DNA from 3 places in the Streptomyces sp. NPDC017246 genome. Region 1 is predicted to be linked to each of the others. Evidence: riboswitches for the same ligand, from Rfam matches in the RefSeq annotation. Region 1 holds a riboswitch; each other region holds the start of a gene.
The links. Region 1 has a riboswitch for cobalamin ahead of cobN (cobaltochelatase subunit CobN). Riboswitches for the same ligand answer to the same signal wherever they lie in the genome.
Positions count from the first base shown of each region.

Region 1 (4,736 bases):
TTGTAGAGGGCGAGCACCAGGTCGGCGGTGGCCGCGGCGCGCAGCCGGGCCTCGATGACGTCCCAGGGCTTGAGCCGGTCGGAGAGCGAGATCGTCGCGTAGTCGTGGCCGAGGGGGGCGCCCGCGGCCGCGGCGGCCGCGTTCGCGGCGGTCACCCCGGGGAGGACCCGTACGGGGACGTCCGTGTACTCCGGTTCGCAGGCGACCTCCAGGACGGCCGTGGCCATCGCGAAGACGCCCGGGTCGCCGCCGGAGACGACCGCGACCCTGTGGCCGCGGCGGGCCAGGTCGAGGGCGAACTCCGCGCGCTCGGACTCCACCTTGTTGTCCGAGCCGTGCCGGATCTGCCCGGGACGCAGCACCGGTACCCGGTCCAGGTAGGTGGTGTAGCCGACGAGGACGTCGGCGTTGACGAGCGCGCCGCGCGACTCGGGGGTCAGCCAGGGCGCCCCGGCCGGGCCGGTGCCGACGACGACGACCTCGCCCCGCTCCCGTACGGCCGGTTCGCGGTCGACACGGGAGGGGAGCACGGCGACGGAGAAGTACGGGACGGACCCGGGGTCCACGTCCACGAGGTCGCCGGTCCGCTCGCCCGCCATGAAGGCGCGCTCCACGTACCGGGCGTCGTCGAGCCGGCCGGCCCGCTCCAGCGCCCGCTTCACGGTGGGGAAGGTACGGCCGAGCTTCATCACGACCGCCGAGTCGGTGCCCGCGAGGCGGGCCGTCAGCTCGTCCTCCGGCAGGGTGCCGGGGATGATCGTGAGGACCTCCTCCGCCTCGCAGAGCGGCTCGCCGAGCCGGGCCGCCGCGGCGGACACCGAGGTGACGCCGGGGATGACGGTGGTGTCGTAGCGGTCCGCGAGCCGCTTGTGCATGTGCTGGTACGAGCCGTAGAACAGCGGGTCGCCCTCGGCGAGGACGGCGACCGTGCGGCCCGCGTCGAGGTGCGCGGCGAGGCGGGCCGAGGCCTCCTCGTAGAAGTCGTTCAGGGCGCCGCGGTAGCCGCCGGGGTGGTCCGTGGTCTCCACCGTGAGCGGGTACATCAGCCGCTCCTCGATGTGGTCCTCGCGAAGGTGCTCGGCGGCGATCGAGCGCGCGATGGACCGGCCGTGGCGGGCCGAGTGGTACGCGATCACGTCGGCGGCGGCGATGGCCTTCACCGCGGCCACCGTCATCAGGTTCGGGTCGCCGGGGCCGAGCCCGACGCCGTACAGCTTGCCGGTCACTTCTGAATCTCCGCTTCGTGAGCGATCGCGTTGATCGCGGCTGCCGTCATGGCGCTGCCGCCGCGCCGGCCCCGTACGACGAGGTAGTCGAGGCCGAGGTCCTGGGCGGCCAGGGCGTCCTTGGACTCGGCGGCGCCGATGAAGCCGACCGGTATGCCGAGGACGGCGGCGGGCTTCCCGGCCCCGTTCGCGACCATCTGCAGGAGGTGGAAGAGGGCGGTGGGCGCGTTGCCGATGGCGACGACGGAGCCTTCGAGGCGGTCCCGCCACAGTTCGAGGGCGGCGGCGGAGCGGGTGGTGCCCAGCTCGGCGGCGAGGCCCGGCACGGACGGGTCGGAGAGCGTGCAGATCACCTCGTTGTCGGCGGGCAGCCGGCGGCGGGTGACCCCGCTCGCGACCATCTGCGCGTCGCAGAGGACCGGCGCGCCGGCGCGGAGCGCGGCGCGGGCGTTCGTGACGACCCGCGGCGACCAGGCGATGTCGCGTACGAGGTCGGTCATGCCGCAGGCGTGGATCATCCGGACCGCCACCTGGGCGACGTCGGCGGGCAGGCCCGCCAGATCCGCCTCGGCGCGGATCGTGGCAAAGGACTGGCGGTAGATCTCCGCGCCGTCCTTCTCGTAGTCGAACATCCTGTTGCTCTCGCTCATCTCGTCGTGCGGGCCGTGGTCACGGCTTCGGTCAGGGCGGTACGGGGGGTGGGGACGCCGTCCACCAGGTAGTCGCCGTCGGCGGTGGCGAGGACGTCGGTCCAGTCGCCGTGCGGGTGTCCGCAGCGGCGCTCGCACCCGGAGAAGTGCACGGGGAGGCCGGGCGCCCCTCTGCGCGCGTTGTCTCCGGGGGCGGCGTCGGCGCGGACGTCGGCGAGGGACTTGGCACAGCCGGGCCGCCCGGTGCAGGCGGTGACACCGGCCCAGGGGGAGTCGGGGCGGGTGACGAGTCCGGCCGCGTCGAGCGCGGGCAGCCGGTCGGCGCCGGCTCCGGCCACGACGACCCCGCGCCAGGGCGTGAGCCGGACCTCGTCGGCGGGGAGCAGCGCCCGGAGCTGGGCGGTGGTGAGACGGCCGAGCGGGGCGAGGACGGAGAGGGCGGCGGGCCCGAGGACGCCGGGGGAGAGGGGAGGGCCCTGGGGGAGTTCCGGTGCGGGTACGGGCACCGCCGTCACTCCCGACTCCGCCACGTCCACCGCGTACCCCTCCGGGAGTTCCCGGACCCGCCAGGCCCCGGTTCCGGCCTTCCGCGCCGTGGTCAGGAACCCGCCCGCGACCGCCAGGGCCGCGCCGGGAGCGTCGGAGCCCGCGAGCCGGACGGCCCGGCCGCCGACGTGCAGTTCGGCCTCTCCCCCGCCCACTGCGACCAAGGTCACATCCCCGCCGAGCCCGGCGACATCACCGCGTCCGTCGTCGAGGACGAAGAGGAATCGGCCGGAAAGCGCCGCCGCCCAGGGCGCGGAGCGCAGGTGGGTGTCCAGCTCGCGGGCCCACAACTGCACGTCGGCGGCGCCGAGTCCGTCGAGCCCGGAGGCCGGGGAGGCGACGATGTTGCGGACGCGTTCGTGGGTGGGGGAGGGCAGCAGGCCCGCCTCGTCGAGGAGCGCCGCCAGCTCGGCCCCGCAGCTCTCGGCGAGGCCGCGCAGCTCGGCGTTGCCGCGCGAGGTGATGCTGAGCCGTCCGTCGCCCAGGGTCTCCGCGGCGTGCGCCAGGGTCTCGACCTGACGAGACGTCAAGCGTCCTCCGGGCAGGCGGAGTCGGGCGAGGTGGCCGTCGTCGGCGGAGTGCAGGCGCAGCGCCCCGGGGCACGCGTCGCCGCGGTCCCGTATGCGAGGTTCACCCGGTTCGGGCGTCGGGGGCGGGGTGGGCGGCATGGCGGCGAGCATACCGACGGGGAACCGGCCGACCACCGGGTGTGATCCGGCCGACTCCCCGGCTCCTCCCGGCCCGCCGACCGCACGATCTACTATGCAGACGGCATGGGGTCCCAGGACCCCGGGGAGGAAGCCCGGTGAGAATCCGGCGCGGTCCCGCCACTGTGAGCCCGTACCGGACGTGCCTCGGCACGAACCGGAACGGGTGAGTCAGGAACTCCCGCCAATCCACACGACCACCCGGGGCGCGGACAACCCCGAGGAAGGCCTGCGCTCGCCATGCTTCTGCTGCTGTCGCACTCCGACACCGACCTGCTCAGCGCCCGCGCGGCCGGCGGCCCGGTGGAGTACCGCTTCGCCAACCCCGCCCGTCTCCCCCTCACCGAGCTGACCGGCCTGCTGGCCGACGCCGAGCTCGTCGTCGTCCGCCTCCTCGGCGGCCTCCGTTCCTGGGAGGAGGGCCTCGACGCGGTCCGCGCCGCCGGCAAGCCGGTGGTCGTCCTCAGCGGCGAACAGGCCCCCGACGCACAGCTGATGGAGGCGTCCACCGTCCCCGTCGGCGTCGCCACCGAGGCGCACGCCTACCTCGCGCACGGCGGCCCCGGGAACCTGGAGCAGCTCGCCCGCTTCCTCTCCGACACCGTGCTGCTCACCGGCCACGGCTTCGAGTCCCCGGCCGCCGCCCCCACCTGGGGCCCGCTGGAGCGCACCGCCCGCACGACCACCGGCCCGACCGTCGCCGTGCTCTACTACCGCGCCCACCACATGAGCGGGAACACCGGCTTCGTCGACACCCTCTGCTCGGCGATCGAGGACACCGGCGCGCAGGCGCTCCCGCTGTACGTGGCATCCCTGCGCGCCCCCGAACCGGAGCTGCTCGACCGGCTCCGTACCGCCGACGCGATCGTCACCACCGTCCTCGCCGCGGGCGGCACCAAGCCCGCGGAGGCGCAGGCCGGCGGCGACGAGGAGGCCTGGGACGCGGGTGCGCTCGCCGCGCTCGACGTGCCCATCCTCCAGGCGCTCTGCCTGACCGGCTCGCGCGCCGCCTGGGAGGAGAACGACGAGGGCCTCTCCCCGCTGGACGCCGCCAGCCAGGTCGCGGTGCCCGAGTTCGACGGCCGGCTCATCACCGTCCCGTTCTCCTTCAAGGAGATCGACGAGGACGGGCTGCCCGCGTACGTCGCCGACGCCGAGCGCGCCGCCCGGGTCGCCGGCATCGCCGTCCGGCACGCCCGGCTCCGCCACATCCCGAACGCCGAGAAGAAGCTGGCGCTCGTCCTCTCCGCGTACCCGACGAAGCACTCCCGCATCGGCAACGCCGTCGGCCTCGACACCCCCGCCTCCGCCGTCTCCCTGCTGCGGCGCCTCATCGCCGAGGGGTACGACTTCGGCCCGGAGGCCGACCTCCCCGGCCTCGTCTCCGGCGACGGCGACGAGCTGATCTACGCCCTCATCGAGGCCGGCGGCCACGACCAGGACTGGCTGACGGAGGAGCAGCTCGCCCGCAACCCGGTCCGCATCCCGGCCGCCGACTACAAGCGCTGGTACGCGACCCTCCCCGAGGAGCTGCGCACCCACGTCGAGGAGCACTGGGGCCCGGCGCCCGGCGAGATGTTCCTCGACCGGTCCCGCAACCCGGAGGG
Region 1 covers NZ_JBIRMW010000002.1:470,298-475,033, forward strand. The annotation lists gene cobJ (precorrin-3B C(17)-methyltransferase) at 1-1,226, opposite strand, end outside; gene ACH4MY_RS06880 (precorrin-8X methylmutase) at 1,223-1,858, opposite strand; gene ACH4MY_RS06885 (cobalamin biosynthesis protein CobG) at 1,873-3,102, opposite strand; cobalamin riboswitch at 3,181-3,329, shown strand; gene cobN (cobaltochelatase subunit CobN) at 3,370-4,736, shown strand, end outside.

Region 2 (4,736 bases), on a different contig from region 1:
GATCTGGAGCAGCACGGCGTCGCCGAGGGTCACCCGGGGCAGCAGGGCGCGGGCGGCGGTGATCCGGCCGCGCAGCGCGGTCTCCTCGTCGGCCCAGCGGGCGGCGAAGGCGGCGGGGTCGTCCTCGAAGGCGAGGCGTCGCCTGACGACCTCGACCCGCTGCTCGGGCTCGCGGGACGCGGCGACCTCGACGGTCAGTCCGAACCGGTCGAGCAGCTGCGGCCGGAGCTCGCCCTCCTCGGGGTTCATCGTGCCGACGAGCAGGAACCGTGCGGCGTGCCGCACGGAGACGCCTTCGCGTTCGACGTAGGAGGAGCCCATGGCGGCGGCGTCGAGCAGATGGTCGATGAGGTGGTCGCTGAGCAGATTGACCTCGTCGACATAGAGAATGCCCCGGTGGGCGGCGGCGAGCAGTCCGGGCTCGAAGGCCTTGACCCCCTCGCTGAGCGCCTTCTCGATGTCGAGGGAGCCGACGAGCCGGTCCTCGGAGGCGCCGACGGGCAGCTCGACCATACGGGCGGCCCGCTCGCTCCCGGGCCCGGTCTCGTGGGGCCCGTCGGGGCAGCCGGGGTCGGGCGAGCCCGGATCGCAGCTGAACCGGCAGCCGGTGACCACGGGCACGGCGGGCAGCAGCTCGGCGAGCGCCCGGACGGCCGTGGACTTGGCGGTGCCCTTCTCGCCACGGACCAGCACACCGCCCACGGCCGGGCTGACGGCGTTGAGCAGCAGCGCGAGCCGCAGGTCGTCCATACCGACGACGGCGGTGAACGGATACCGGGTGCTCATCGGGTGGTCCTTTCCTCGAGTTCGATTCGCTGATGTCCCGAAGGACGGCCCCGCGTCACGGCGCTCCCGGCGGCACGAACGGCAGCCCCGCCGGAGCCCCCTCCTCGATGAGCCGCAGCAGCGCGTCGGTGTCCGCGTGCTCCTCGATCAGGTCGCCCAGCCGGTCCAGCTGTTCCTCCCGCAGCGCCTCGAACGACGTGTCCGGCGCCGGGACGAACCGCCGTCCCGCAGCCGCCGCGACCTCCCGCAGGAACGCCCGCCGGAACCCGTCGCTCTCCAGGGAGCCGTGCCAGTGGGTGCCCCAGACGGACCCCACCCGGCACCCGTCGAGGAAGGGCTCCCCGCCCCGCACATCGGCGACGCCGTGGTGGATCTCGTATCCCTCGACCCGTTCCCCGAGCGCCGAGCCGACCGGCCGGGCGAGGGTCTTCTCGCGCGCGAAGCGGACCCGTACGGGCAGCAGACCGAGCCCGTCGACGGCTCCGGCCCGGGACTCGACCTCGTCCTCGATGTGCTCGCCGAAGATCTGGAAGCCGCCGCAGACGCCGAGCACGGGCCGTCCCTCGGCCGCGCGCCGCGTCAGCGCGTCGGCGAGACCGCGTTCCCGCAGCCAGGCGAGGGCCTTGACCGTGCCGCGCGTGCCGGGCACCACGACCAGATCCGCGTCGACGAGCTCCTCGGCCCGGTCGACGAACCGCACGACCACACCCGGCTCGGCCGCCAGCGCGTCCACATCCGTGAAGTTGGACATCAGCGGTACGGCGCAGACCGCGACCCGCAGCACGTCCGCGCCGACCGGCGGTGCGACGACGGACTCCCGCACCGCGCCCCGGAGGGAGACCCGCAGGCCGTCCTCCTCGTCGATGCCGAGCCCGTGCGCGTACGGCAGCACGCCGAAGGTCCGGCGCCCGGTGAGCCCGTGGAGCATGTCGAGTCCGGGCTCCAGCAGGGTCACGTCGCCGCGGAACTTGTTCACCAGGTAGCCGGCGACGAGCTCCTGGTCCTCGGGGGCGAGCAGCGCCGTCGTGCCGAAGAACTGGGCGAAGACCCCGCCCCGGTCGATGTCCCCGACCACGACCACGGGCAGCCGGGCGGCCCGTGCGATGCCCATGTTCACGATGTCGGTGCGCCGCAGGTTGATCTCGGCCGGGCTGCCCGCGCCCTCGCAGATCACGGCGTCGTAGGTGCTCCGCAGCTCCTCCAGGCACGCCATCACCGGCTCGAAGAGCTCCTTCTGCCGGCCCCCGTGGTACCCGCGGGCGCTCAGTTCGCCGACCGGCTTGCCCATCAGGACGACCTGGCTGGAGCGGTCGCTGCCGGGCTTGAGCAGCACCGGGTTCATGAGCGCGGTCGGCTCGACGCGGGCGGCCTGCGCCTGCATGGCCTGGGCCCGCCCGATCTCGGCGCCCTCGCGGGTCACGAAGGAGTTGAGGGACATGTTCTGTCCCTTGAACGGCGCCACCTTGATGCCCTTGCGGACCAGCCAGCGGCAGATGCCGGCCGTCACGACGCTCTTGCCGGCGTCGGACGTGGTGCCGGCGACCAGCAGCCCCCCACCCCTCATGCGTTCCTCCGCTTCCGGGCCCCCAGGGCGCCGATGATCATGCGGCCGCCCACACAGGCGGCCAGAGTGAGTCCGGTGATCCGCCGCGACAGCCGTACCGCCCGGTCGATGTCGGCGACCTCGACGGGCCGCCCCGCCCCGTTCAGCACCGGCCGGTGTTCGACCCGCCCGCCGTACGAGAGGGTGCCCCCGAGCCGTACGCCGAGCGCGCCCGCGAAGGAGGCCTCGACCGGGCCCGCGTTGGGGCTGGGGTGCTGCGCCGCGTCCGCCCGCCAGGCCCGTACGGCTCCGCGCGGGTTCCCGCCGGCGACGGTCGCGAGGGCGGCCGTCAGCCGGGCCCCGGGCCAGCCGGCCACGTCGTCGAGCCGGGCCGAGGCCCAGCCGAAGCGGCGGTGGCGGGGCGACTTGTGGCCGACCATCGCGTCGAGGGTGTTGACGGCCCGGAAGGCGACGAGGCCGGGCACGCCGGCGACGGCGCCCCAGAAGAGGGCGCCGACCACGGCGTCCGAGGTGTTCTCGGCGACCGATTCGACGACCGCGCGGGCCATCGCCGGTCCGTCCAGGGACTGCGGATCGCGGCCGCACAGATGCGGCAGCCGCTCCCGGGCCACGTCCAGGTCCCCGGCGGCGAGCGCCCCGCCGATGGCGCGGGCCTCCCGGCCCAGGGTCGTACCGCCGACGACGGCCCAGACGGAGGCGGCGGTCAGGGCGACGGCGGCGGCCGGCCGGTTCCGTACGGCCCGTGCGGCGAGCACGCCCAGGGCCGCGGTGGAGCCGGCGCAGACGGCGGTGTGCAGGGCGCCCCAGCCGCGGTGGTCGTGGTGGAGGCGCTCCTCGACGGCGGCGGCGGCCCGGCCGAACACGGCGACGGGGTGGCCGCGGCGGGGGTCGCCGACGAGCTGGTCGACGGCGAGGCCGAGGGCCGCGCCGTAGGCGAAGACACCGGTGGCTCTGGATACGCTGCGGCCGCGGCCGGGCATGGCGCTATGTCCTCACTCAGGGTCCGCGCCCTGGATCGACGTGACCGGCGGCGAGAGTTCCTGACTCCCGGACCCTTCGGATCCGGTCACAGTGGCGGGACCGCGCCGGATTCGCACCGGACTTCCTCTACTGCCGCCGTAATGGCCTCGGCAGTCCACCACGGCCCGAGAACACCCGTCAACTCACCCTTGACCTGCGTCGGGTCACTGTGCGAAGCACCACAAACACGGCGCGGGACATGCGACGGCCGGGCGGCCCGCACCCGAAGGTGCGGACCGCCCGGCCGGGATCCCGAGGACCGTCAGGCGACGATCAGGTAGATGCCGTACGCGACCGCCGCGAGGCAGAGGCCGAAGCAGGCGTAGGCGCCGGTGCGGGCCATCGCGGCGGAGCCTCCCTGGGCGGCGGCCTGCTCCTGCTTGGAGAGGCCGATGATGCCGAGGGTGAAGAGGCCCACGAGCGCGAGGGTCGCCACGAGGCTGACTCCGAAGACGGAGCCGAGAGCTGCCCAGTCGATCTTCATGTGGTTCGTTCCTTACACCGCTGCGGCGGGAGCCGGGGGAGCGGCCGGGTCGGTGGGAACCGGCGCGGGGATGGTGGTCTTGAGGTCCTCGTCCGCGACGGCGGCGACGGAACCGGCGGCCGGCGGCGGGGTGACGGCCGCGATGGCGGTGGTCACGACACCCGCAGGCTCGGCGTCGAGGTCGTCGTCGGTGACGTTGTTGTGGTCGACCGGCTTGCGGCGGGACAGCGACCAGATGACGCCCGAGCCGCCGACCAGGAGGACCGCGACGGCGGCGATGCCCCAGGGGCCCTGCTTGGTGAGGAACTCGGCACCGGCGCCGACCAGACCCGCGGCGGGCAGGGTCAGACCCCAGGCGACGAACATCCGGGTCGCGGTCGACCAGCGGACGACACCGCCCTTGCGGCCGAGACCGGCGCCCATCACGGCACCCGAGCAGGACTGGGTGGTGGAGAGGGAGAAGCCGAGGTGCGAGGAGGCCAGGATGACCGTCGCGGCGCTGGTCTGGGCGGCGAAGCCCTGCTGCGGCCGGAGGTCGGTGAGGCCCTTGCCCATGGTGCGGATGATGCGCCAGCCACCGAGGTAGGTGCCGAGGGCGATCGCGACACCGGCGGAGACGATGACCCACAGGGGCGGGTTGGAGCCGGGGGCGAGGACGCCGCCGGTGACCAGTGCCAGGGTGATGATGCCCATCGTCTTCTGGGCGTCGTTGGTGCCGTGGGCGAGGGAGACGAGACCGGCGGAGGCGATCTGGCCGACCCGGTAGCCCTTGGCGGTGTGCTTCTCGTCGGTCTTGGCGCCGATCCTGTACGTCAGCTTGGTGGCCAGCATCGCGGCGAGGCCGGCGACCAGCGGCGCGGCGACGGCGGGGATGAGGACCTT
Region 2 covers NZ_JBIRMW010000006.1:65,509-70,244, reverse strand. The annotation lists gene ACH4MY_RS15630 (putative cobaltochelatase) at 1-786, opposite strand, end outside; gene ACH4MY_RS15625 (cobyric acid synthase) at 842-2,350, opposite strand; gene ACH4MY_RS15620 (cobalamin biosynthesis protein) at 2,347-3,330, opposite strand; cobalamin riboswitch at 3,365-3,497, opposite strand; gene ACH4MY_RS15615 (hypothetical protein) at 3,633-3,854, opposite strand; gene ACH4MY_RS15610 (anion permease) at 3,867-4,736, opposite strand, start outside.
Region 2: linked by a shared signal. The riboswitch ahead of ACH4MY_RS15620 (cobalamin biosynthesis protein) and the one ahead of cobN (cobaltochelatase subunit CobN) in region 1 are both predicted to bind cobalamin.

Region 3 (4,736 bases), on a different contig from region 1:
CTGCTCGGCGGCATCTGGATCCTGCAGACCTTCCCGGCCCTGGTCGGCGGTCTCTTCACCCGCTGGTTCCACCGCTGGGCGCTGCTCGCCGGCTGGGCCGTCGGCATGCTCTACGGCACGATCGCCGCGTACGGGGTCGCCAGCCCGACCCAGAAGCACTTCGGCGGCTCCTCTGCCGAGATCCCGGGCATCGGCGAGATCGGCTACATCGGACTCACCGCGTTCGTCCTCAACCTCCTCGTCACGGTCGTCCTCACCTTCGTCCTCAAGGCCGTCAAGGCCCCCGAGGGCATCGACGAGACCTCCCCGGAGGACTACACGGCCGACGCCGGGGACCGCGGCGTCAGCGCCAAGCTCCCGAAGATCGGCGCCGACACGCACTGACCCGGCCGCCGGATCCCACCGGCACCGCTCTCCGGTCCCGGCACCGCCGGACCCGGCGAAGGCCGCCCTGCCTCTTCCGGAGGCACGGCGGCCTTCGCCGTCCCCGGCGGGCGACCGGCATCCGGCACCCGTTGGAGGCCGGGGGCCGACCGGAGGCACACTGCCCTCATGGACTTCACGATCAGGGCGGTACGGCCCGAGGAGTACGAGACGCTCGGTGAGCTCACCGCGGGGACCTATCTGAACGACGGGCTGCTGAAGTACGGGGCCGAGGACTCGTATCTGAACGTGCTCCGGGACACCGCACGGCGGGCGCGCGAGAGCGAGGTGCTCGTCGCCGAGGACGGCGACGGGCGGCTCCTCGGCGGCGTGACCTTCGCCACCGGCAGCACCCCGTGGGCGGACATCGCGGTCGAGGGCGAGGCCGAGTTCCGGATGCTCGCGGTCTCCCGGGAGGCCCGCGGGCGGGGCGTCGGAGAGGCCCTCGTACGGGCCTGTATCGAGCGGGCGAGGGCCCTGCCGGGGTGCCGGCGCATCGTGCTCTCCACGGACGCCTCGATGGTCTCCGCGCACCGGATATACGACCGCCTGGGCTTCGTCCGGACCCCGGACCGGGACTGGGAGCCGATTCCCGACCACCGCCTGCGCACCTACGCCTTGGAGTTCTGAGCCGGGGGACGACACAACATGTGGGGGGTGCCGCACACGGCGCCCCCCACATGTATGCTCGTCCTCGCTGTCGACGCAGGGGAATCCGGCGCGAATCCGGAACTGTCCCGCAACGGTGTGCTTCGTACGGATACGACGAATTCGTACGACGTGAGTCCGAGGACCTGCCGACGGCGCACCCGGTCCGTCCGTTCCGGGTGCCAATGACGTCCGGGCCTCGCGGAGTGGGCCGGTGGAAGCGTCGCGTCCGGTGTTGTGGACGCCCGTCTGCCCGCCTTCCCCCGCCGCGGCCCCGCGCCGAGCGAGGGAGAGCCCCCACGTGACCATCGCGCCCGCCGATCCGGCTTCCGCCGAGGCTTCCGCGGTCGAGAGCGACGGCCCCGGGACCGTACTGCTGCGGACCCTGACCGACCTCACCGCCGATCTCCCCGACACCGACCCCGGCAAGGTCGCCGCCGCCGCGCTCCGCGGCCGCAGCGCCGTGGCGGACGAGGCGGAGCTGCGCGAACTGGCCACCGAGGCGGCCGCGGGTCTCATCGCCGACGACCCGGCGTACTCCCGGCTCGCCGCCCGGCTCCTGACGATCACCATCGCCGACGAGGCGGCCGGGCAGGGCTCGTTCTCCTTCTCCGCCTCCGTCGCCGTGGGTCACCGCGAGGGCCTGATCGCCGACCGCACCGCCGAGTTCGTGGCGCTGCACGCGGACCGGCTGGACGCGACCGTCGACGCGGCCGCCGACGACCGCTTCGGCTACTTCGGCCTGCGCACCCTCTACTCGCGCTACCTGCTGCGCCACCCGATCACCCGCAAGGTGATCGAGACCCCGCAGCACTTCATGCTCCGCGTGGCCTGCGGTCTCGCCGAGGACGACAGCGTCCGCGCGCTCGACGAGGTCGCCGCGCTGTACGGCCTGATGAGCCGGCTCGACTACCTGCCGTCCTCCCCCACGCTCTTCAACTCCGGCACCCGCCACCCGCAGATGTCCTCCTGCTACCTCCTGGACTCCCCCCAGGACGAGCTGGACTCCATCTACGACCGCTACCACCAGGTGGCGCGCCTCTCGAAGCACGCGGGCGGCATCGGCCTCTCCTACTCCCGCATCCGCGCCCGCGGTTCGCTGATCCGCGGCACCAACGGCCACTCCAACGGCATCGTGCCGTTCCTGAAGACGCTCGACGCCTCCGTCGCCGCCGTGAACCAGGGCGGCCGCCGCAAGGGTGCCGCCGCCGTCTACCTGGAGACCTGGCACGCGGACATCGAGGAGTTCCTCGAACTCCGCGACAACACGGGCGAGGACCAGCGCCGTACGCACAACCTGAACCTGGCGCACTGGATCCCCGACGAGTTCATGCGCCGCGTCAACGCCGACGCCGACTGGTCGCTCTTCTCCCCGGCGGACGTGCCCGAGCTCGTCGACCTGTACGGCGCGGAGTTCGACGCCGCCTACCACAAGGCGGAGGCCGCGGGCCTGGCCCGCAAGACGATGCCGGCCCGCGACCTGTACGGCCGGATGATGCGGACCCTGGCCCAGACCGGCAACGGCTGGATGACCTTCAAGGACGCCTCGAACCGGACGGCCAACCAGACCGCCGAGCCCGGCACGGTCGTCCACTCCTCGAATCTGTGCACCGAGATCATCGAGGTCACGAACGACGGCGAGACGGCCGTCTGCAACCTCGGCTCGGTCAACCTGGGTTCGTTCGTCGTCGGTGGCGACATCGACTGGGAGCGGCTGGACTCGACCGTCCGTACGGCCGTCACCTTCCTCGACCGGGTCGTCGACATCAACTTCTACCCGACCGAGCAGGCCGGGCGTTCCAACGCTCGCTGGCGGCCGGTCGGCCTGGGCGCGATGGGCCTCCAGGACGTCTTCTTCCAGCTGAAGCTGCCGTTCGACTCCGCCGAGGCGCGCGCCCTGTCGACGAAGATCTCCGAGCGCATCATGCTCGCCGCGTACGAGGCCTCCGCCGACCTCGCCGAGCGCAGCGGCCCGCTCCCCGCCTGGGAGCAGACCCGCACGGCCCGCGGTGTCCTGCACCCCGACCACTACGACGTGGAGCTGAACTGGCCGGAGCGCTGGACGGCCCTGCGCGAGCGGATCGCGACCGTCGGCATGCGCAACAGCCTCCTCCTCGCCATCGCGCCGACGGCGACCATCGCCTCGATCGCGGGCGTCTACGAGTGCATCGAGCCGCAGGTCTCGAACCTCTTCAAGCGCGAGACGCTCTCCGGCGAGTTCCTCCAGGTCAACTCGTACCTGGTCGCCGAGCTGAAGAGGCTCGGCGTGTGGGACGCGCAGACCCGTGAGGCGCTGCGCGACGCCAACGGCTCGGTGGCCGGCTTCACCTGGGTCCCGGCCGAGGTGCGCGAGCTGTACCGCACGGCGTGGGAGATCCCGCAGCGCGGCCTCATCGACATGGCGGCGGCGAGGACCCCCTTCCTCGACCAGAGCCAGTCCCTGAACCTGTTCCTGGAGACGCCCACCATCGGCAAGCTGTCGTCGATGTACGCGTACGCCTGGAAGCAGGGGCTGAAGACGACGTACTACCTGCGCTCCCGCCCGGCGACCCGGATCGCCCGTGCCGCCCAGGCCGCGGCGCCCACCGCCGCCACCATCCCCGTCCAGCAGGCGACGCCCGACGCGGACGCCCTCGCCTGCTCCCTCGAAAACCCCGAGTCCTGCGAGGCCTGCCAGTAATGAGCTCCACCGAACAGAAGAACCTCCTCGACCCGGGCTTCGAGCTGACCCTCCGTCCGATGCGCTACCCGGACTTCTACGAGCGCTACCGGGACGCGATCAAGAACACCTGGACCGTGGAGGAGGTCGACCTCCACTCGGACGTCGCCGACCTCGCCAAGCTGACTCCGGCGGAGCAGCACATGATCGGCCGGCTGGTCGCGTTCTTCGCGACGGGCGACTCGATCGTCTCGAACAACCTGGTGCTGACGCTCTACAAGCACATCAACTCCCCGGAGGCGCGGCTGTACCTGTCGCGCCAGCTGTTCGAGGAGGCCGTGCACGTCCAGTTCTATCTGACGCTGCTCGACACCTACCTGCCCGACCCGGACGACCGCTCCGCCGCGTTCGACGCGGTCGAGGAGATCCCCTCCATCCGCGAGAAGGCGCAGTTCTGCTTCAAGTGGATGGACTCGGTCGAGAAGATCGACCGGCTGGAGACGGCCGCCGACCGGCGCCGCTTCCTGCTGAACCTGATCTGCTTCGCCGCGTGCATCGAGGGCCTGTTCTTCTACGGCGCCTTCGCGTACGTGTACTGGTTCCGGTCGCGGGGTCTGCTGCACGGCCTGGCCACCGGCACCAACTGGGTCTTCCGCGACGAAAGTTGCCACATGGACGCCGCCTTCGCGTTCGTCGACACCGTGCGGGAGGAAGAGCCGGATCTCTTCGACGACGAACTCGGCCGTCAGATCACCGACATGATCAAGGAAGCCGTCGAGGCGGAGCTGCAGTTCGGCCGCGACCTCTGCGGCGACGGCCTTCCCGGCATGAACACCGAGTCGATGCGCGAGTACCTCCAGTGCGTCGCCGACCAGCGCCTCGTGCGCCTCGGACTCTCGCCGGTGTACGGCTCCGGCAACCCCTTCTCCTTCATGGAGCTCCAGGGCGTCCAGGAGCTCACGAACTTCTTCGAGCGCCGTCCGTCCGCCTACCAGGTGGCGGTCGA
Region 3 covers NZ_JBIRMW010000021.1:4,185-8,920, forward strand. The annotation lists gene mctP (monocarboxylate uptake permease MctP) at 1-384, shown strand, start outside; gene ACH4MY_RS34080 (GNAT family N-acetyltransferase) at 553-1,053, shown strand; cobalamin riboswitch at 1,091-1,240, shown strand; gene ACH4MY_RS34085 (ribonucleoside-diphosphate reductase subunit alpha) at 1,373-3,751, shown strand; gene ACH4MY_RS34090 (ribonucleotide-diphosphate reductase subunit beta) at 3,751-4,736, shown strand, end outside.
Region 3: linked by a shared signal. The riboswitch ahead of ACH4MY_RS34085 (ribonucleoside-diphosphate reductase subunit alpha) and the one ahead of cobN (cobaltochelatase subunit CobN) in region 1 are both predicted to bind cobalamin.